One region of the Xanthomonas sp. WHRI 7945 genome, then DNA from elsewhere that is predicted to be linked to it. Evidence: predicted binding sites of a transcription regulator. Region 1 holds the regulator's gene; the other holds the start of a gene.

Region 1 (11,375 bases):
CATGTCCGCCGAACTGCCGGTGTTCACCCTGGCCCCGCAATTGGAACGTGTCTTGCAAGACTCTACCCAAGGCAACGGTGCCGCGCTGGAACCCGGCCTGGCCGAGCGACTGCACCAGAGCCTGGCCGAATGCGTCAGCAAGCAGGAAGCGCGCAACGAACCGGCCGTGGTGCTGGTCCCGGCGCAAGTCCGCGCCGCGCTGGCCCGCCTGGTCCGCCACAGCGTCCCCTCGCTGTCGGTGCTGTCCTACAGCGAAGTACCGGAAGACAAGCGGCTGAAGTTGGTGGGAACGATTAGTTGAAGCGGGGACCCGGGACCGGGACCAGGGACCCGGACAAGCGAAGAGCGACACAGCGGTACCGACGCAACGATTGGATGGTTAGGCACTCATGAATTTGGCAGCACATAGGCAATCGCTGGGCACCGGGACATCGGCTTTTGCCGGGTCCCTGGTCCCCGGTCCCCGGTCCCGGAGAACTCACGCATGAAAATCAAACGCTTCGTAGCCCCCGACATGCGCACCGCGTTCCGCATGGTGCGCGACGAGCACGGCCCGGATGCGGTGATCCTGTCCAACCGTCGCACCGACGAGGGCATCGAGATCGTCGCCGCCAGCAACTACGACGAGGCGCTGGTGCAGCAGGCGCTGGACGCGGTGCGGCCGGACGAGACGGCGCGGCTGCCGGTGTCGGCCGCCAACCCGGCGCCGCGTGCGGCCAAGGCCGGCGCCGCGGGCAACTCGGCGATGGCGATGATGGCCGCGATCAGCGACCGCCGCGCGCCAGCCGCAAACGCGACGGCGGCGCAGGCCGCCCCGGCGCGGCCGCTGACCCAGCCGGCCGCGATCGCCGCCTCGGCGATGCCGGCCGGCGCGGCGACCGCGCCGAGCCGACCCGCCGCCGCACCGCGTGCCCCGGCCCCGGCCCCGGCCGCGGCCCAGGCGCCTGCCGAATTCCGCATTCCCGAGGACGTGTTCCGCAACGCGCCGATCAGCGTGCCGATGCCGAGCCCGTTCGCCGCCCCGGCCGCCGCTGCCGAAGCGGCCGCCAGCGCCGCGGCGGTGCCGAGCTGGCTCGAAAACATCGCCGCGGTGTCGCTGACCCCGGCGGCGCCGGTCGCAGCGGCCGCCGCGTCGGCCGCGGCCACCACCGCGCCGGCAGCGGCAGCCGCCAGCGCCGGGATCCCGGCGCCGGCCACGCTGACGCCGGTGCCGAGCTTCCCGGCCGTGCAGAACGACGAACAATTGACTCAGCTGCGCGACGAACTGGCGCTGATGCGGCAGATGATCGAGCGCGAGATGAACCGGCTCACCGACGAACGCCTGCGCGGCTCGCCGGTACGCGCCCAGGCGCTGGAGCTGATGGACGACTACGGCTTCGACAGCGGCCTGACCCGCGACGTGGTCATGCAGATCCCCGCCGACCTGGAGCTGCACCGCGGCCGCGGGCTGATGCTGGGGCTGCTGTCCAAGCGCCTGCCGATCGCCCCGCTGGACCCGATCGAGGAAGGCGGCGTGATCGCCCTGATCGGCCCCACCGGCGCCGGCAAGACCACCACCATCGCCAAGCTGGCCTCGCGCTTCCTGGAACGCCACGCCGCCCGCGACGTGGCCCTGGTCACCACCGACACCATCCGCGTCGGCGGCCGCGAACAGCTGCACAGCTACGGCCGCCAGCTCGGCATCGCCGTGCACGAGGCCGACAGCGACGCCGCCCTGCAGCAGCTGCTGGAGCGCCTGCGCGACTACAAGCTGGTGCTGATCGACACCGCCGGCATGGGCCAGCGCGACCGCGCGCTGGTCGCGCAGCTGCACTGGCTGCGCGCGTCGCGAGTGGTCCGGTCCTTGCTAGTACTCCCTGCCAACGCGCATTTCTCCGACCTGGACGAGGTGGTGCGCCGGTTCGCCGGCGCCGATCCGCAGGGGGTGATCTTGACCAAGCTGGATGAAACCGGGCGTTTTGGCAGTGCTCTGTCGGTGGTCGCGGACCACCGGCTTCCCATCACCTGGGTGACCGATGGTCAACGCGTGCCGGACGACCTGCACCGCGCCAACGCCGCCAGCCTGGTATTGCGCCTTGAAGATTTGCGGCGCGCTGCCGATAAGCCCTGTACTCCGGAGCAGAACCATGCCGTCGCGTGATTACGCCAATCTGACCAATGCCTTCCCCCTGTCGGCCACCCGCAGCGAACCGCTCGGCCCGGTGCGTACCATCGCCGTGACCGGCGGCAAGGGCGGCGTCGGCAAGACCAACATCTCGGTCAACCTGTCGATGGCGCTGGCCGACATGGGCAAGCGCACCCTGCTGCTGGACGCCGACCTGGGCCTGGCCAACGTCGACGTGGTGCTCGGGCTGACCCCCAAGTTCACCCTTGGCGACCTGGTGGCCGGCCGCTGCACGCTGGAAGAGGTGATCATCGACATGCCCAACGGCCTGATGGTGGTGCCCGCCGCCTCCGGCCGCCGGCACATGGCCGAGCTGCCGCCGGCCCAGCACGTCGGCCTGGTCAATGTGTTCTCCGAGCTGCAGCGCGAGCTGGACGTGATGGTCATCGACACCGCCGCCGGCATCACCGACAGCGTGCTGACCTTCTGCCAGGCCGCGCAGGACGCGGTGGTGGTGGTCTGCGACGAGCCGGCCTCGATCACCGACGCCTACGCGCTGATCAAGGTGCTGTCGCGCGAACGCGGCGTGGACCGGGTGCAGATCGTCGCCAACATGGTCCGCGACCTCAACGAAGGCCGCCTGCTGTACGACAAGCTGAGCCGGGTCTGCGAGAAGTTCCTCGGCGACGTGTCGCTGAACTACCTGGGCTGCGTGCCGCAGGACGACTGGCTGCGCCTGGCGGTGCAGCGCCAGCAACCGGTGGTCAAGGCCTACCCGTCCAGCCCGTCGGCGCAGGCGATCGCCGAGATCGCCCGGCGCACCGCGCGCTGGCAGGCACCGACCGCGCCGCGCGGCAACGTCGAGTTCTTCGTCGAACGGATCATCCAGCGGGGGGTCGCCGCATGAACGTCGCCGCCCAATACCGCGCCGTGCAGCGCAACAGCTCCAACGACTACATCGCCCAGCATTCTGACCTGGTGCGGCGCATCGCCCACCACCTGGCCGCGCGGCTGCCGGCCAGCGTCGAGATCGACGACCTGATCCAGGCCGGCATGATCGGCCTGATCGAGGCCTCGCGCAGCTACGATGCCGACCAGGGCGCCTCGTTCGAGACCTACGCCTCGATCCGCATCCGCGGCTCGATGATCGACGAGATCCGCCGCGGCGACTGGGTGCCGCGCTCGGTGCACCGCCGCGCCCGCGACGCCGCCTCGGCGATCCGCAAGATCGAGCAGAGCACCGGCCGCGCCGCCGCCGCCAACGAAGTGGCCGCAGCGATGGACATGCCGCTTCCCGAATACCTGCGCTTGATGGAAGATGCCGCGCGCGGCCAGGTGCTGAGCCTGGAATCGCGGGTCGAGGACCACGGCGAGCTGGACACCATCGCCAAGGGCGGGCCCAATCCGCAGCAGATGCTGGAACGCAGCGAATTCGGCCGCGAGCTGGGCAAGGCGATCGCGCAGTTGCCCGAACGCGAGCAGCTGGTGCTGTCGCTGTACTACGAACAGGAATTGAACCTGAAGGAAATCGGCGCGGTGCTCGGTGTCAGCGAGTCGCGCGTCTGCCAGATCCACGGCCAGGCCACGGTACGGTTGCGCGGGCGCTTGAAAGCGTTCGAAGCGGCCGACGCCGGCCTGGAAGACGAAGAATAAGACCCAAGGAGTTAGCGGTGAACAAGAACATGCGGATTTTGATCGTGGACGATTTCTCGACGATGCGGCGCATCGTCAAGAACCTGCTCGGCGATCTCGGCTTCACCAACACTGCAGAGGCCGAAGACGGCAACAGTGCCTTGGCTGCACTGCGCTCGGCACCGTTCGAGTTCGTGGTCACCGACTGGAACATGCCCGGCATGACCGGCATCGACCTGCTGCGCAACATCCGCGCCGACGACAAGCTCAAGCACCTGCCGGTGCTGATGGTGACCGCCGAGGCCAAGCGCGAGCAGATCATCGAGGCGGCGCAGTGCGGCGTGAACGGCTACATCATCAAGCCGTTCACCGCGCAGACCCTGCAGGAAAAGCTGGGCAAGATCTTCGAGCGCCTGGGAGCGACCGCCTGATGGAAGCCACCGCCGAACGCAGCGCCCTGATCGAACGCCTGCAAGGTGCGCTGGACGCACTGGAAAAAGGCGACGAAGCCGGATGGCGCAAGGAAATCGACACGCTCGCCGCCTGGCGCACGCGGCCGATGATGCAGGGCCTGAGCAGGCTGGCGCGCGACCTGGGCCAGGCGCTCGGCGAACTGCCGACCGTGCCCACCGAGGCCGGCGAGCTGGACGATGCCTGCTCGCGCCTGGACCACGTGGTGGCGATGACCGAAGAGGCCAGCCACCGCACCCTGGACCTGGCCGAGGAATGCCGCGCACTGGCCGAACAGCTGCGCGCCGGCGGGCTGACCGGCGACCAGGGCGAGATCCTCGACAAGATCCGCCACAACCTCACCGAGATGGCCCTGGCGCAGAGCTTCCAGGACCTGACCGGGCAGATCATCCGCCGCGTCGCGACCATCGTGCGCCGCGTCCACGAAGGCTTCGGCGCGCTCGGCCTGCCGCCGAAGGAAGACAAGAAACCCGACGGCAGCCTGGCCGGCCCCGCACTGGCCGGACTGGACCGTCACGGCGTGTCGCAGAACGACGCCGACGACCTGCTGTCCGGACTGGGATTGTAATTTTATGAGCGCCGTACCCGACGACATCGCTGCCGACTTCATCATCGAAGCCCAGGAAATCCTGGACCGGCTCGGCGAGCAGCTGGTGTCGCTGGAGCAGGCGCCCGAGGACAGCGACCAGCTCAACGCGGTGTTCCGCGGCTTCCACACGCTCAAGGGCGGCGCCGGCTTCCTGGCGATCAACGCCATGGTCGAGCTGTGCCACGCCGCCGAGGACACCCTGGGCCAGGCCCGCGCCGGCCAGGCCACACTGCAGGCGCGGCACTTCGACGCCGCGCAGCAGTCGCTGGACTACCTGCAATCGATGCTCGACGCGTTCGGCAGCGGCAACGAACCGCCGCGCGCGCCGCAGCAGCTGATCGCGCAGTTCGCGACCAGCGGCGAAGAGACCGCCGCACCCAGCGCCAAGGCCGCTGCGGTCGCCGCGCCGGCAGCGGCCGCGGGCGGCAACAGCGAGATGATCGACGACGACGAATTCGAAGCGTTGCTCGACCAGTTGCACGGCGGTGCCGCACCGGCCGCGCTGCCGGTACCGGCCGCCGCGCCGCGGCCGGCACCCAGCGCCAAGCCCGCCGGCGCGCCGGCCAAGGCCGCCGAACCCGAACACACCGTGCGCGTGGACACCAAGCGCCTGGACGCGATCGTCAACCTGATCGGCGAACTGGTGCTGTCGCGCAACCGGCTCAAGACCCTGCGCGTGCGCCTGCGCGACGAGGAACTGGACCGCGCGGTCAGCAGCCTGGACATCGCCACCGCGCGCCTGCAGTCGGCGGTGATGCGCACCCGCATGCAGCCGGTCGGCAAGGTGTTCTCGCGCTTCCCGAAGGTGGCGCGCGACGTCGCCCGCTCCCTCAACAAGGAAGTGGACCTGGAACTGATCGGCGCCGAAACCGAACTGGACCGCAACCTGGTCGAGGCGCTGGCCGATCCGCTGGTGCACCTGGTGCGCAACGCGATCGACCACGGCATCGAGACCCCGGCGCTGCGCGAGGCCACCGGCAAGCCGCGCGGCGGCCACGTGCGCCTGTCGGCGCAGCAGGAAGGCGACTACGTCAGCATCGAGGTACAGGACGACGGTGCCGGCATCGACCCCGAACGCCTGCGCCAGAAGGCGCGCGAGAAGGGCCTGATCGATCCGGAAGCCGCCGCGCGGCTGACCACCGAGGAATGCCTGCACCTGGTGTTCCTGCCCGGCTTCTCGACCAAATCCGAAGTCACCGACATCTCCGGCCGCGGCGTCGGCATGGACGTGGTGCAGTCGCGCATCCGCGAACTCAGCGGGCAGATCCAGATCCAGTCCGAACTGGGCCGCGGCAGCCGCTTCCTGATCCGCGTGCCGCTGACCCTGGCGATCCTGCCGACCCTGCTGGTGCAGGCCGGCGACACCGTCTATGCGCTGCCGCTGGCGCGCGTGGTGGAAGTGCTGCACGCGCCGAGCCGCTCGCTGGGCTGGTTCGACGGCCGCGCCGTGCTCGACCGGCAATCGCACACCCTGCCGCTGGTCGACCTGCGCCAATGGCTGAACATCGAGGCACCGCAATTGCCGCTGCTCACCGTGGTGGTGCTGCAGGCCGGCGAATCGCGCATGGGCCTGGTCGTGGACCAGGTCCGCGGCCGCGAGGAAGTGGTGATCAAACCGCTGCCGCGCGCCCTGCGCGGCCTGCCCGGCTACGCCGGCGCGACCCTGATCGGCGACGGCCGGCTGGCGCTGATCCTGGATGTGGACGGGTTGAAGAGCTGAGGACTCGGGACTCGGGACTCGGGACTCGGGACTCGGGACTCGGGATGATGTCCCGGGCCAAATCGCTGTTAAGCGATTTGATGAAAAAAGTGCCGATTTTTTTTGAAGAAAAAGCGGCTTTTTTTTAACCCAGCCGCTTTTCTGTAGGAGGGGCTTCAGCCCCGACGCCGTACCGATAACGCCTCGGGGCTGAAGCCCCTCCCACAGAAAAGCAAAAACGCAGCGCACTCGCGACCACCCTCCGAGTCCCGGGTCCCCAGTCCCGAGTCCCGAGCTCCACCATCAAGTCCCTCCCCCATCTGCCGATAGATCCTGCATGGACAAACTCAGTCTCATCGGTCTGCTGTTGGCGATCGCCTCGCTGGTCGGCGGCAGCATCCTCAAGGGCGCCGGCATTTCGGCGCTGTGGTCGCCGGCCGCGTTCGTGATCGTGATCGTCGGCACCGTCGCCGCGATCCTGGTGCACACGCCGCCGGCGGTGTTCCGGCGCGCGTTCCAGATCGCCAAGTGGATCCTGCATCCGCCGGCCAGCGATCGGCAGCAGCTGCTGCAGCAGATCGTGGAGTGGAGCAACATCGCCCGCCGCCAGGGCCTGCTCGGCCTGGAGAACCAGGTCCAGCACCAGCAAGACCCGTTCGTGCGCAAGGGCCTGCAGATGCTGGTCGACGGCGTGGAACCGGAATCGATCCGGCACATGCTGGAGATCGACCTCGACGGCCAGGAACACTGCGACCTGGCCGCGGCCAAGGTGTTCGAAGGCATGGGCATCTACGCGCCGACGTTGGGCATCATCGGCGCGGTGCTGGGCCTGATCGCGGTGATGAAGAACCTGGCCGACCCGAGCAAGCTCGGCCACGGCATCGCCGCCGCGTTCACCGCCACCATCTACGGCATCGCCTCGGCCAACCTGCTGTTCCTGCCGATGGCCAGCAAGCTCAAGAGCGTGATCAAGCACAGCAGCGGCGAGCGCGAAATGATCATCGAAGGGCTCATCGCCATCGCCCAGGGCGAGAACCCGCGCAACATCGAATCGAAGCTGGCCGGCTTCTTGCATTGACCCGACCACTATGGCCCGCAAGCGTCAGCACGAAGATCACGTCAACCATGAGGCATGGGCCATCCCCTATGCCGATCTGATGACGTTGCTGCTCGCCTTCTTCGTGGTGATGTACGCGCTGTCCACGGTCAACGAGGCCAAGTACCGGGTCATGGCCGACGCGATGAGCACCGCCTTCGGCGGCGCGCCGCGGACGATGAGCCCGGTGCAGGTCGGCGAGCGCCTGATGCAGGGCCAGGGCGGCGCGCGTCCGACCCCGATCAAGTCCAGCCCGGCGCTGTCCCTGCCCGACCCGAACCGGCTGCCGTCGGCCTCGCCGCTGCGCGCGGCCGACGCGCTGCGCAACGAAGAACAACTGCGGCGCGCGCAGCGCCAGCTCGACGGCATCGCCGCCCGGCTCGGCGCCGCCCTGGCGCCGCTGATCGACAAGAAGCTGATCAGCGTGCGCCATGCCGGGCTGTGGATCGAAGTGGAGATCAACAGCGACATCCTGTTCGGCTCCGGCTCCGCGTCGCTGGACCAGAGCGCTCGCGCCACCCTGACGCAACTGGCGCAGGTGCTGGTGCCGGTGCCCAACGGCGTGCGCGTGGAGGGCTATACCGACAACAGCCCGATCGCCACCCTGCAGTTCCCGTCCAACTGGGAGCTGTCGGCGGCGCGCGCGGCCAGCGTGGTGCATCTGTTCGCCGACCAGGGCCTGCAGCCGTCGCGGCTGTCGATGATCGGCTACGGCGAGTTCCGCCCGCTCGCCGACAACGACAGCCAGGCCGGCCGCAACGCCAACCGCCGCGTGGTGCTGGTGATCCTGGCCGATGCCGGCGGCGCCGAGGCCGACAGCCTCGACGCCGGCCGCGGCACCGCGCCCGTCGCCGCGGCGGCCGGTACTCCGTCGCCGCAAGACCGATTCAGCAGTGCCGGCACCGCGCCGGCGTCCCCGATCCAACCCGCCGCGGCGGCTGCCGGCGCTGCCGGCGGGCCCCGCGCCGTACCTGCCGCAATTGAAGGAGTGAACTGATGCGCATCTGGGCGATTGCCAACCAGAAGGGTGGCGTGGGCAAGACCACGACCACGCTGGCGCTGGGCCGCGGCCTGGCCATGCTCGGCCACCGGGTGCTGATGCTGGATCTCGATCCGCACGCCTCGCTGACCCGCGCCTTCGACGTGCCGCAGGACCCGCCGCCGAGCGGCGTGCTCGACCTGTTCGCGACCCCGCCGGGCGACCTGGCGTCGCTGGCCCACAACAGCCCCATCGACCGCCTCAGCTACGTCTGCGGACAGACCGCGCTGGCCACGCTGGAGCGGCGCAGCGCCAACCAGCCCGGACTCGGCCTGGCGCTGCAACAGGCCATGGCCCGCCACGTCGGCCAGCACGACTACATCCTGCTCGACTGCCCGCCGACCCTGGGCCTGCTGATGATCAACGCGCTGGCCGCGGCCGATCGGGTGATCATCCCGACCCAGGCCGAACCGCTCGCGCTGCACGGCCTGGCCAGCATGGTCCGCACCGTGGACATGGTCGAACGCTCGCGCCGCCGGCCCCTGCCCGCCTCGATCCTGCCGACCCTGTTCGACAAGCGCACCCGCGCCGGCAACGACAGCCTGCGGCACATGCAGGACAGCTACGGCGAGCGGGTCTGGGAAGACGCGATCCCGGTCGACACCAAGATCTGCAACGTCAAGGCCTTGACGATCGCCGGCGTGCCCGGCGACTACCCCGGCCGCGGCCTGGCCGCCTACCGCCGCGCGCTGGAATGGCTGATCGCCAGCGACGCCACGCCGATGGAGCAGGCCGCATGAACACGCCCGGCGTGATCGACGACTATCTGGAAGGCCTGCTGCACGACGTGATCGCCGAAGAGCAGAACGCCGAACGGCTGGCGACGCTGGCCGCTGCCAGCGCCGCGCCGACGCCGGCGCCGGCGCCGCAAGCGGAACCGGTCGCCGAGGCGCCCGCAGCGGCCGGCCCTACACCTGAAGAAATCGCCGCCGCGGTGCTGGCCGAAGCCGATTCCGATCCAGCGCTGGCCGGCATCATGTCGCAGCAGGCGCTCAAGCCCGCAGCGGCCGGCCCCACCCCGGAAGAAATCGCCGCCGCGGTGCTGGCCGAAGCCGATTCCGACCCGGCCCTGGCCGGGATCATGTCGCAGCAGGCGCCGAAGCCCGCGCCGGCCGGCCCCACCCCGGAAGAAATCGCCGCCGCGGTGCTGGCCGAAGCCGACTCCGATCCGGCCCTGGCCGGCATCATGTCGCAGCAGGCACCGAAACCTGCGCCGGCCGGTCCCACCCCGGAAGAAATCGCTGCCGCGGTGCTGGCCGAAGCCGATTCCGACCCGGCCCTGGCCGGCATCATGTCGCAGCAGGCGCCGAAGCCCGCAGCGGCCCCCACTCCGGAAGAGATCGCCGCCGCGGTGCTGGCCGAAGCCGATTCGGATCCGGCGCTGGCCGGGATCATGTCGCAGCAGGCGCAGCCCGACGCCGAGCGCCAGGCCGACCTGGAGGTGGTCGCGGCGATGGAGATGGAACGCGCCGTCACCACGCCGCGCAACCTGGCCGCCGAGGACGATGCCGCCGAAGCGCGTGCGATCAAGCGCGCGCCGATGGCGGTGCCGCCGGAGCGTCGCGCCGAGGCCGAGCGCGCACTGGCCGGCGGAGCCTCGCGCTTGCCGCCCAACCTGGAGGCGTTCATGGCCCCGAGCGCGGCGCACGAAGCCTCCCCGCACCAGCGCCGCGCGCCGGACCGCAGCACCCGCTGGCTGCGCCTGCGCTGCGGCGAACAGGCCTACGCGCTGGAACTGCTGAAGGTGCAGGAAGTGGTGCTGCCGGTGCCGCTGTTGGCACTGCGCGGCACCCCGACCGCGATGCTGGGGATCATGAACCTGCGTGGCCAGGTGGTGCCGGTGATCGACCTGGGCATCCATCTGGGCGCCGCGCCGATCGAGATGGACATGCTCACCCGGGTGGTGGTGCTGGAAGAGAACGGCGAGACCCTGGGCCTGCGCGTGTCCGCGGTCGAGGACGTGGCCAGCCTCACCGACCAGCAGATCGAGCCACCGGACAACGCCCGCATCTGCCGCATCTCAAACCACCTGTTCCGCGGCGTGGCGCGGCTGGGGGCGCAGCCGATGATCCTGCTCGACGCCGAGCAGCTGCTGCACTGACGCGCCGGACGCGTCGCTGCAGGCAGGTCCCCCGCGCCCGCGCCTTGGCGCGCGGGCGCCAGGAACCAAGCAAACGCAGCGCGTGCGGCAATCCGGCGACGCCGCCACGGCGGCGTCCAGGCTTGCCGCGGACCGCCACGGCGCCGCCGCATGCCCCGCGCGCCGCGGCCCGGCCGCGCGGCGACTGCCAACCCCGCAGCATTTTCCCGATGCGCCGCTAAAGCTTCCCGCGCATTGGCCGTTATCTGCCCTAGAACCATTCGTGCGGAGCAATGATGAGCACAGTCACCCTTGGCGAAGATCTCGGCATCGAGACCAGCGCCGACCTGAAACAACGGCTGACCCCGTTCCTGGCGTCGGACGACGAGCTGCGGCTGGACGCCGGCGAGGTCCGCCGCATCCACACCGCGTCCGTGCAGGTGCTGTGCGCATTCGTCGATGCACGTCGCCAGGACGGCAAACGCACCGTGTTCGACGCCTGCAACGACACGTTCCGCGATGCGGCACGCCTACTGGGGGTCAGCGAATCGCTGGGCCTTCCTGCAACCCCTGACAACCTGAAATCTGTGGAGAACGCCGCATGAGCGCACGTATCTTGGTGGTGGACGATTCGGCGTCGATGCGCCAGATGGTCGCCTTTGCCC
Region 2 (11,375 bases), on a different contig from region 1:
GAGGGGTTGGGGTGAGGGTACGGCGCGAAAGCGTCTCGTGGAATTCGGGTGCGCGAGGCTGCGCCCATACCCTCATCCGGCCCTGCGGGCCACCTTCTCCCAAGGGAGAAGGGAACAGCTGCGCCACTCATAGCCCCTCTCCCCCCGGGAGAGGGGTTGGGGTGAGGGTACGGCGCGAAAGCGTCTCGTGGAACTCGGGTGCGCGAGGCTGAGCCCGTACGCTCATCCGGCCCTGCGGGCCACCTTCTCCCGAAGGGAGGAGGGAACAGCTCCATTCATAGCCCCTCTCCCCCCGGGAGAGGGGTTGGGGTGAGGGTCCGGCGCGAAGCGACCCGCTGGGTTTGGGTGCACGAGGCTTCGCCCGTACCCTCATCCGCCCCTTCGGGGCACCTTCTTCCGAGGGGAGAAGGAGAAGCCTAGCCCCTCTCCCGTCGGGAGAGGGTTGGGGTGAGGGTCGGCGCGAAAGCGTCTCACCGACGTTGGCCACGCTCCCGGCGAACAAGCGCCGGATTCACGACCATGTCCGTCTCATGACGGCAACGATCCGCGGCCTGCGCAGGAGGCCGCCAGCGCTGGGGCAACGCGCATTCAGCGATGAACGCAGAATGATGCGCGCGGCGGCCACGCCTCGGGATAAGTTTTGTCTCCGCTTTGCTGCGAGACAGCAGCGGGCCGCGGCGCAGATCGGCAATTGTCAAGAGGGTGTTGTTGAATTTTCTTGTTTTTCAACTACTTAATGCTTGGCGCCTGCTGCGCCGTAAGCAGCGACGTTGTCCACAAGGGGTGTGGATGACTTCTGCATAAGGGTGTGGATAAGCCCGTCGCGGCCACGTGCCACAAGACTGTCAAGAGACGTGGCTAAAAATTAGGCAGGGCGATGGTCGGCCCGTCTCCGCCCACGGTGCGGGATGCCGGCGATGCCGGTTCAGCGCCACTTGCGAGGACCATTCACTGGCTCGGCTGCGATGGCCACGCGGCCGGGTCGGCGGCTCCGGCCGAATCCCGCCCGGTCCGCCCCAGCGAGCGCCGCCTGCCACCCGGCCATCCGCCGCCAAACGAAGACCGCGCCATGCGAAAGCATGGCGCGGTCGGGTCCAGCATGCCGCGCGCGGCGCGGCTCAGGCGAGCATGCGCAGCTTCGGTTCGCGGTCCCACTGGCGGGTCTTGGCCGCCTCGATGAAGCCCTTGCCGTTGCCGGCTTCCAGCACGCCGGCGTCCTTGGCCACGTTGCCGGCCTTCAGCAGCGGCTGCGCCCCGGCATCGGCGGCGATCGCCTTCAGGTGCGCGAAGGCGTTGCTGACGAAATCGACCGCCGCCGCGTCCTTGCTCAACTGCTTGCCGGCCTCGGCCGACAGCACCACCGCCACCGCGTCGAACACGAACGACGGGGTGCCGGCCAGTTGCCCGTCCGCGGCCAGCTTCTTGCCGTTGCTGAGCGTGGCGCCGCCCAGCTTCGGCGCCACGATCTTGACCGTGGCGCCGGCGTCGCGCGCGGCTTTCTGCAGGCTCTGTACCGTCGCCGCGTCGGAGCCGTCGTGGATCAGGATGCCGATCGCGCGTCCCTGCAGGGTGTGCTTCATCTTGCCGATCAGCTGCAGCGCCGGCGACGGTGGCATGTCCTGCGGCGCCACCGCTGCGGGCGGTGCCGGCGGCAGCGCCGCCATGCCCAGGCCGTCGGCCACGCGCTGCGCCAGCGCCGGATCGACGTGGCGCAGATGCCCGACCACCGCCTCGCGCACATGCGCGGTCTCCACCTTGGACAGCTCGAACACCAGCGCCGAGGCCATGTGCGCCTGCTCGGGCTTGCTCTGGCTGCGGAAGAACATGCGCGCCTGGCTGTAGTGGTCGGCGAAGCTCGCCGCGCGCACGCGGCCCTTGCTGCCCTGCTCGCCCGGCGTGGCGTGGCTGGGGAAGCCGCGCACGCTCTCGCGCGGGGTGTCGTCCTGCAGCGAGCTGGGTTCGTAGGCGACGCGGCCCTTGGGCACGCCCATCTGCATGTGGCCGTCGCGCTGCAGGTTGGCGAACGGGCACTTCGGCGCATTGATCGGGATCTGGTGGAAGTTCGGCCCGCCCAGGCGGCTGAGCTGGGTGTCCAGGTAGGAGAACAGGCGGCCCTGCAGCAGCGGATCGTTGGAGAAGTCGATGCCCGGCGCGATGTTGGCCGGGCAGTACGCCACCTGCTCGGTCTCGGCGAAGAAGTTGTCCGGCCAGCGGTCCAGCACCATGCGCCCGACGATCTTCAGCGGCACCAGTTCCTCGGGAATCAGCTTGGTGGAATCGAGATGGTCGAACGGGAACTTGTCGGCCTCTTCCTCGGTGAACAGCTGCACGCCCAGTTCCCATTCCGGGAACTCGCCGTGCTGGATCGCCTCGAACAGATCGCGGCGGTGGAAGTCCGGATCGGCGCCGGCCAGCTTCACCGCCTCGTCCCAGACCGTGGATTGCAGGCCCAGCTTGGGCCGCCAGTGGAACTTGACGAAGGTGCTGTTGCCGTGGCCGTCGAGCAGGCGGAAGCTGTGGATGCCGAAGCCTTCGATCATGCGCAGCGAGCGCGGGATGGTCCGGTCGCTCATCGCCCACATGATCATGTGCAGCGATTCGGGGGTCAGCGAAACGAAGTCCCAGAACGTGTCGTGCGCGCTGGCCGCCTGCGGGAAGCCGCGGTCCGGCTCCATCTTCACCGCGTGGATCAGGTCCGGGAACTTGATCGCATCCTGGATGAAGAACACCGGGATGTTGTTGCCGACCAGGTCCCAGTTGCCTTCCTTGGTGTAGAACTTGACCGCGAAGCCGCGCACGTCGCGCGGCGTGTCCACCGAGCCGGCGCCGCCGGCGACGGTGGAAAAGCGGGTGAACACCGGGGTCTTGACGCCGACCTCGGTGAGGATCTTGGCGGTGGTGTACTGGTCCAGCGAGGCGGTCAGCTCGAAATAGCCGTGCGCGGCGCTGCCGCGCGCGTGCACGATGCGCTCGGGGATGCGTTCGTGATCGAAGTGGGTGATCTTCTCGCGCAGGATGAAGTCTTCCAGCAACGTCGGCCCGCGCGGGGTGGCGCGCAGCGAGTTCTGGTTGTCGGCGACCGGGATGCCCTGGTTGGTGGTCAGCGGCGGATGCGTGCCGCCGGCGCTCTGGCGCAGTTCGTCGCCGACACCGCGTCGGTCGGCGACGGCGCTGGTATCGACGGGAGTGCTGGACTTGCTGGGCTTGCGCGGCGAGCTGGCCATGGGATGATGCTCCGGGGGATGGGGCGAAACGGCAGAAGGCAGCACGTGCTGCAGGAAAAGCGATGGAGCATCCGCTCGATGCTGTGCCGCGGGGCGTGAACGGTCCGTGCACCTTCCGCTCGCCATGCGAGGCGCTGCAGGTCGCGACGCGGCGCGAGCAGGGCGCACCTGGGTGGGGCCGCTGCGTCGGGTGGTGGCCAGCTGCGATGGGGGTCCCGGTTGCGCAACGGTGCAGGCACTACGATCGAGGGTTTGAGTGGCGGAGCGGGCGTCTCCGCCAGCTGGCGCTACAGAATCGCGGCGCGGCGCCGATAGTGCGTTGAGTCTGGCTCCATCGACGCGCCCCCGCGTGGGAGGGGCGAACATCGGCAGCGGCTGCGATGCAGTGCGCCGCCGGCCTATCGTGTGACGGAGACCGAACGTAGTGTTGCCTATCGTCGTCATCGGATTGTTGCTCGCCCATGCCGTGGTCGCGCATGGCGGCGGCACCGGCACGCCCGCGGCGCACTGGTGCGGCCTGGCGGTGCAGGCCATGGCGGTGCTGGCGGTGCTGCGCCGGCTGAGGCATGCGTCGGTGGTGGACCGGATGCCGTGGCGGCTGCTGGCGTGCATGGTCGGCGTGCAGATGCTGTGGACCGGCTGCAACCTGCTGGCGCTGCTGGTGCCGCAGCACGGCCCGGCGCTGCAGAAGCTGGGGGTGATGTTTTCCGGCTCGTCGATGCTGCCGGCGCTGTTCCTGATCGCGCGCTCGTTCAACCGGCCGCAGCCGCGGCTGATCGTGGCGCTGGACGCGTTGCTGGCGCTGGCCGGTGCCGGCCTGCTGTATCTGCTGATCGATCTGGCGCTGTCCTCCAGCGATGGCTTCTCCGAACCCGACGTCAGCCTGATCATCAACCATGGCGACGCGATGGGCCTGCTGCTGGCGTCGATGGCCACGCTGCGGCTGCTCGGCGCCGGCGGTTGCAGCCGCCGCCATTTCTATTTCACCGCCAGCGCCTATCTGTGGGTCAATGGCGCGGTGGCGGCGCTGTACAACCGCATCGAGCTGGGCGGGCTGCCGTGGTGGGGCGGGCTGCTGATCGACCTGCCCGGTGCGGTGCTGGTGCTGGTCGCGTCGCTGCCGCGCGGGCGCTGGTTGCGCCGCGCGCGGCCGACCTTGCGCGGCGCGGAACTGATCGCCGCGTTCGCGCCGATCGTGTTCTCGCTGGCGGTGCTGTTGCTGGCGATCAGCGTGGCGCGGGTGAGCTTCGTCTGGGGCATGGCCGCGGCCACGCTGGCGGTGATGGTGTACGGGGTGCACGTGGCGTTCCTGCACAGCGAGCACCTGGAAATCCAACGCATGAGCCGCTTGAGCACGCGTCGCCTGCAGCAGCAGGTGGCGCGCGATCCGCTGACCGGCATCGCCAACCGGGTCGGCCTGGCGGCGCGCTTGCGCGAGCTGGACAGCGGCATGGAGTGTTCGCTGCTGATGATCGACATCGACTTCTTCAAGCAGTTCAACGACAGCCACGGCCACGTGGTCGGCGACGCCTGCCTGGTCGAGGTGGCCACCGCGCTGGCCGAAGCCTTGCCCGCGCATACCGCCACGGTGGCGCGCTACGGCGGCGAGGAATTCGCGGTGGTGCTGCCGGACACCGCGGCCGACGCCGCCGACGCGATCGCGCAGCGCCTGCTGGCGGCGATCGCGCAGCGGCAGATCCCGCATCCGGCCAGCCCGATGGGGGTGGTCACGGTCAGCATCGGCATTGCCACCCGACCGGCCACCGCCGATGCGGCAATCGAGTTGCTGCACCACGCCGACGCCGCGCTGTACCGCGCCAAGCGCAACGGCCGCAATTGCTGCGCGCACGCGCAGGATGCGGCGGCGGGCGCGTCGGGCGTCGCCGCGCCGGGCTGAGGCGCCGCCGGCATTCGTGCCACCATGACGGCTCCTTCCTGCATGTTCGAGAGTGCGATGGCGCCCAGGTTCGCGTGGTCGTGTCTGCCCCTGCTGCTTGCCGCGTCCGCCGCCGCGCAGGCGCTGGAACCGCCCGCGGTCACCTATCCGCCGCTGCCCGCGCACGGCCGCGATGCCGCCGCGTTCGTGCCGTCGGGTTGGACGCTGGAGTTCGAGCGCCGCGGCGATTTGAACGGCGATGGCCGCGCCGACCTGTTGCTGGTGCTGAAGATGGCCGATCCACGCAACGTGCTGGACAACGGCGGCTTCGGCCCGGACCGCTTCGACACCAACCCGCGCATGCTGGCGGTGGCCTTCGCCGAGGGCGACGGCTACCGGCTGGCGCTGCGCGACCACACGCTGATCCCGCGGCCGGACGCACCGAACATGGAGGACTATCTCGATGGCGGCGAACCCGCCATCGCGCGCGGCGCGCTCTCGGTCAACCTGCACCAGTTCTCCAGCGCCGGCAGTTGGAACACCTCCGAGACGACCTTCCTGTTCCGCTACCGGCAGGACTGCTTCCAGCTGATCGGCTACGACATGCGCGGCCTGCACCGCGGCAGCGGCGAGGTCACGGAGATCAGCGTGAACTACCTGACCGGCAAGGCCAAGCTGAGTGGTGGCAGCATCGAGGACAGCGCGCTGCGCACGCACTGGCGCCAGCTGCCCAAGCAGCCGCTGCGCTGCCTGCAGCAGGTCGGCGACGGCTTCGCCTTCGATCCCGGCGTGGCGCGCGCCTGAGCGCGGCGCGCTTCGCAAAAGCACGCCGGCGCCGCATACATCGCTGGCGTCTTCTTCGGTGCGTGGCAGGGAGAGCGATGCCACCATGTCGTCCTTGTACGCATCCACCGGAATGCGGCCGGCTCGCGCGGGTAGGCATGCGCCCACTCGCCGGCGTCGCATCACGCCGAACGCTCAAGCGCTTGTCCAGTTGCGGCGTCACGGCACGGATGAGCTGTTCGTCCAGGCCAGGGCAGGGCTATTGCGGAACACGCCCCGTCACCGCATTGGCGCGGGCGCTGCAGGTGAGACGGCCGGAAATTTCCGCTGGCAGGCGCGCCCGGAGACGTGCCTTGAGAACGGCCAGGTCCTCGGTCGCCATCGTCGCGAGCGTCGCTCCGACGCTCGGCGCTCCCAGGACCGTCGCCCAGAAGTCGTCGAAGCCGGCGAACGTGCGGCGCACGTCGATTTCCCGCGTATCAATCGCATCCAGACCAGCGCCAGCCCACAACTCCCGCATGACCTCCATCCGTGACGCCTCGGGACTCGGCGGCGCCGGAACCGCGATGCCAAGCTGGCGGATTTCCGCCAGCAGCGCTTCATACGGAAAGCCGCCGCCCGGCATGTCCCAGGCGTAAGCGGCAACGGTGCCGCCAGGGCGCACCACGCGTTCCATTTCGGCAATGCCCTTGGCCGGATCGGGAACGAAGAACACCACCAAGGGCATGACGGCGACATCGAACGCGCTGTCGGGGCAAGGCAGCGCCATCGCATCCCCTTGGCGGAACTGCGCGGTGCCAAGCCCAGGCCGCATGCGCGCGTAGGCAAGCTGCTCCTCGGAGGGATCCACACCCTGTACCGAGGCCGGGCGACAGCGCGCGAGGAGCATCTCGGTGAAGGCGCCATTGCCACAGCCGACGTCCAGCCAGCGCTGGTCCGGCTCCGGTGCGAGCCAGTCGAGGAACGTGTTCCCCGCAAGCCGGCTCCACGTTCCCATGTACCGCTCATATGCCGCGCCATCGTGGAAATGGATCTGATCGGTCTTCATGTCAGGCTCCCGACAGTTCGATCAACGCGGCCGAAAGAAACAGCCCGGCCCCGAATACCGCGTGTGTCGCCAGGCTGCGCAGGCAGTTCCTCAATGGCGTGGGCGTCTTCGACGCTGCGAATCCCGCGCCCATGGCGGGCTGCATGACCAACAGCGGCACCACGACGGTCGCCATGCCCATCGCCACGGCAGGCAACAAGGCAGGTTCGCGCAACCAGGCCAGGCCCTGCACGGCCACCATCAGCGCCGCGAAGGCGATGCCGACGGCATAGTGGATCGCCCAGCCAAGCGGCCGCTCGCCCGATATCGGCGCAGCGTCCCCGATACGGGCATGGGCGAACCTGCCGCGACGCAGGTGCCCCGCCCAGCGCCCGACCAAGGCGTAGTCGAGCGTGGGCATGCCCACGCGCCTGAGGGCCAGCAGCCATGCATCCATGACGGCGGTGGCGCCGATCCCGACCAGCATCACCCGTACCGCATCCATCCACGTCATGCCTGTTCCTTTGTCGATTGCTCCAGTGGAGCTTCAATGGCATGGTAGAAGTTGAAGTCAACTTCAAGTCAAGGGGCATGCGATGGACATTGCCGAAGTCGCCAGGCGCACCGGTGTGCCGGCCTCCACGCTGCGGTTCTACGAAAAGAAGGGGCTGCTCCCGGCAAGCCGCGCGGCGGGTGGCCGGCGGCACTTCGCGCCGAACGCGCTCGACCAGTTGGCGCTGATCGCGCTGGGGCAGGCCGGGGGGCTGTCGCTGGACGACATCCACGCCATGCTCGGTTCCGGCGGCGCGCTGCAGGTGGACAGAACGCTGCTGTCGGCGAAGGCCGACGACATCGACGCGACCATCAAGCGTCTCCGCACGATGAGCCAGGGACTGCGCCATGCCGCGGCATGCCCTGCCGTCCAGCATGCGCAATGCCCGACCTTCCAGCGGCTGCTCAAGGCCGCTGCCGCAGGCCGGTTGCAGCAAGCTGCGGCGTCCCCGGCGGTGCCCAAGCGCCAAGCCAGGCGCCTCCCGCCGCGCTGAAGGCCATCAGCTTGCTCGTGCGCCGCATGGAAACGGCGTGCGGGCCAATCGCGCCGAGTTCGGAAAGCCCCCACAGGGTGGATGCCCGCGAGTCTTCGAGACTGCTTTCCGTATCGGGCTTGCGCCGCGTCCGGCAAGTGCCGGGCTATACACGTCAAAAAAAAGCCGGCCGCGACGTGCGCGGCCGGCTTTGGTAGTAACGGCGCAGCGACGCGGAGCGTTACGCCACCACGTCGTCCTTGTACGCGTCCACCGGGATGCAGGCGCACATCACGTTCTTGTCGCCGTAGACGTTGTCCACGCGCGCCACCGGCGGCCAGTACTTGGCCTGCTTGAGCGTGGGCAGCGGGAACGCGGCCAGTTCGCGCGGATAGGCATGCGTCCACTCGCCGGCGGTGACCTGCGCGGCGGTGTGCGGGGCGTGCTTGAGCGGATTGTCCTCGCGGTCCAGGCGGCCGTCCTCGATCGCGGCGATCTCCTCGCGGATCTGGATCATCGCGTCGATGAAGCGGTCCAGCTCGTGCAGCGATTCGCTCTCGGTCGGCTCGACCATCAGCGTGCCGGCGACCGGGAAGCTCAGGGTCGGCGCGTGGAAGCCGAAATCGATCAGGCGCTTGGCCACGTCCTCGGCGCCGATGCCGGTGGTCTTCTCCAGCGGGCGCACGTCGAGGATGCACTCGTGCGCGACCAGGCCGTTGCGGCCGGTGTACAGGGTCTTGTAGTGCGGCGCCAGGCGCTTGGCGATGTAGTTGGCGTTGAGCAGCGCGACCTGGGTCGCCTTGCGCAGCCCGGCGTTGCCCATCATGGTGATGTACATCCAGCTGATCGGCAGGATCGAGGCGCTGCCGAAGCTGGCCGCGCTGACCATGCCGACGTCGCCTTCGCCGCCCAGCGTCTTCGGCAGGTAAGGGGCGAGGTGCGACTTCACCGCGCACGGGCCCACGCCCGGGCCGCCGCCGCCGTGCGGGATGCAGAAGGTCTTGTGCAGGTTCAGGTGCGACACGTCCGAGCCCCACTTGCCGGGCTTGGCCACGCCGACCAGGGCGTTCATGTTGGCGCCGTCGGTGTAGACCTGGCCGCCGTGCGCATGCACCGCCTCGCAGATCGCCACCACGTCTTCCTCGAACACGCCGTGGGTGGACGGGTAGGTGATCATCAGCGCGGCCAGGCGATCGCTGTACTTCTCGGCCTGGGCGCGGATGTCGTCGACATCGACGTTGCCGTTGGCGTCGCACTTGGTGACCACGACCTTCATGCCGCACATCTGCGCCGAGGCCGGATTGGTGCCGTGCGCCGATTCGGGGATCAGGCAGATGTCGCGATGCGCCTCGCCGCGCGCGCGGTGGTAGGCGCGGATCGCCAGCAGGCCGGCGTATTCGCCCTGCGCGCCGGAGTTGGGCTGCAGGCTCACCGCGTCGTAGCCGGTGCATTCGACCAGCATCGCTTCCAGTTCGTCGATCAGCTGCTTGTAGCCGACGGACTGCTCGGCCGGGGCCAACGGATGGATCGCGCCGAATTCCGGCCAGGTCACCGGGATCATCTCGGCGGTGGCGTTGAGCTTCATCGTGCAGCTGCCGAGCGGGATCATGGTGCGATCCATCGCCAGGTCCTTGTCGGCCAGCGCGCGCATGTAGCGCAGCAGTTCGTGCTCGCTGTGGTGGGTGTTGAACACCGGGTGCTGCAGGAACGCACTGCTGCGGCGCAGGCTTTCGGGCAGCGCATCGGCGGTGGCGGCGTCGAGCGCGTCGACATCGGCCTGCGCGCCGAACAGCTGCGCCAGCGCGACCACGTCGGCGCGGGTGCTGGTCTCGTCCAGGCTGATGCCGACCGCCTCGCTGTCGATCGCGCGCAGGTTGATGCCGGCCGCGCGCGCCTTGGCGTGGACCGCCTCGGCGTCGATCGCCTTGACGTGCAGCGTGTCGAAGAAGCGCTCGCCGACCGTGACGCCGGCGCTGCGCAGCGCCGCGGCCAGGATCGCGGCCAGGCGGTGGGTGCGCCGGGCGATGCGGGTCAGGCCGTCGGGGCCGTGGTAGACCGCGTACATCGAGGCCATCACCGCCAGCAGCACCTGCGCGGTGCAGATGTTGGAGGTGGCCTTCTCGCGGCGGATGTGCTGCTCGCGGGTCTGCAGGGTGAGGCGGTAGGCGGGGTTGCCGGCGGCGTCGATCGACACGCCAATCAGGCGGCCCGGCATCGAGCGCTTGTAGGCGTCGCGGCAGGCCATGAACGCGGCGTGCGGGCCGCCGAAGCCGAACGGCACGCCGAAGCGCTGCGAGTTGCCGACCACGATGTCCGCGCCCCATTCGCCGGGCGCGGCGATCAGGGTCAGCGCCAGCAGGTCGGTGGCCACCGCGACCAGGCCGCCGCGCGCGTGCACCGCGTCGGCCAGCGCCTTGTGATCACCGATATGGCCGAAGCTATCCGGGTACTGCAGCAGCACGCCGAAGCACTCGGCCTGCAGCGCTTCCTCCGGCGTGCCCACGCGCAGCACGATGCCCAGCGGCTCGGCGCGGGTGCGCAGCAGTTCCAGGGTCTGCGGATGCACCGCGTCGTGCACGAAGAAGGTGTCGGACTTGGCCTTGGCCGAGCGCTTGGCCAGGGTCATCGCCTCGGCCGCGGCGGTGGCCTCGTCCAGCAGCGAGGCGTTGGCGATCTCCATGCCGGTCAGGTCCGCGCACATGGTCTGGAAGTTGATCAGCGCTTCCATGCGGCCCTGCGAGATCTCCGCCTGGTACGGGGTGTAGGCGGTGTACCAGGCCGGGTTCTCGAGGATGTTGCGCAGGATCACCTTCGGCGTGTGGGTGCCGTAGTAGCCCTGGCCGATGAAGCTGCGCAGCACCTGGTTGCGCTCGGCGATGGCGCGGATCTTGGCCAGCGCCTCCTCTTCGGTGATCGCCTCGGGCAGCGCCAGCGGCAGCGGCGACTTGATCTTGGCGGGGACGATGGCGTCGGTCAGCGCCTCCAGCGAGTCGTGGCCGACGGCGCGCAGCATGTGCGCGATCTCGGCGTCGTTCGGGCCGATGTGGCGCTCGACGAAGGCCGAGTGGTGTTCGAGGTCGCGCAGCGAGGGGGTCTTAGACATGGCGGTCGTCCGGCAGAGGAGGGCACGAAGGGCGGAGGACGCACGGATGCCGCCGTCGGCCGCAACTGCGGACACGACCGACGGGAAGCCACATGTCTTCCCACTGCCCCTCTGTCCTTTTGCCTGAGAGTTTGGAAGCGGCGGCGGGTGCGCTGCGCTTCGTGCCCCTTCGGCGCCGGGTTGGACCGGTCTCTCCAGAGTCTTGGTGCGGGTGGTATCGGGCCTGAGCGATTACGGGCGTTTGCGCCTTCGGCAGCGGGTCGCCCCGCTTCTCCCACCATGCTGCCCGGCGATTATAGCGTGGCCGGCGGCGGCCACGGCGGCGGCGCGCGCATGC

The links. Region 1 encodes FliA, which starts transcription of late flagellar genes. Its sites were predicted from a motif close to TAAAGTTTNNCNNNCNNNGGCCGATAA; they were not measured.
Region 2: VDQ83_RS17805 (GGDEF domain-containing protein) is a predicted target of FliA. The motif match lies at 3,513-3,539, and genes of this name have one in related genera.

Annotation. Positions count from the first base shown of each region.
Region 1 covers NZ_JAYIQP010000002.1:81,913-93,287, reverse strand. The annotation lists gene flhA (flagellar biosynthesis protein FlhA) at 1-301, shown strand, start outside; gene flhF (flagellar biosynthesis protein FlhF) at 485-2,140, shown strand; gene VDQ83_RS02305 (MinD/ParA family ATP-binding protein) at 2,127-3,011, shown strand; gene VDQ83_RS02300 (RNA polymerase sigma factor FliA) at 3,008-3,757, shown strand; gene cheY (chemotaxis response regulator CheY) at 3,775-4,167, shown strand; gene VDQ83_RS02290 (protein phosphatase CheZ) at 4,167-4,775, shown strand; gene VDQ83_RS02285 (chemotaxis protein CheA) at 4,780-6,516, shown strand; gene VDQ83_RS02280 (flagellar motor protein) at 6,833-7,573, shown strand; gene motD (flagellar motor protein MotD) at 7,584-8,588, shown strand; gene VDQ83_RS02270 (ParA family protein) at 8,588-9,370, shown strand; gene VDQ83_RS02265 (chemotaxis protein CheW) at 9,367-10,731, shown strand; gene VDQ83_RS02260 (STAS domain-containing protein) at 11,007-11,315, shown strand; gene VDQ83_RS02255 (response regulator) at 11,312-11,375, shown strand, end outside.
Region 2 covers NZ_JAYIQP010000033.1:16,747-28,121, reverse strand. The annotation lists gene VDQ83_RS17810 (catalase) at 1,119-3,224, opposite strand; gene VDQ83_RS17805 (GGDEF domain-containing protein) at 3,652-5,121, shown strand; gene VDQ83_RS17800 (hypothetical protein) at 5,179-5,904, shown strand; gene VDQ83_RS17795 (class I SAM-dependent methyltransferase) at 6,143-6,931, opposite strand; gene VDQ83_RS17790 (DUF2938 domain-containing protein) at 6,933-7,424, opposite strand; gene VDQ83_RS17785 (helix-turn-helix domain-containing protein) at 7,507-7,956, shown strand; gene gcvP (aminomethyl-transferring glycine dehydrogenase) at 8,177-11,038, opposite strand; glycine riboswitch at 11,140-11,246, opposite strand.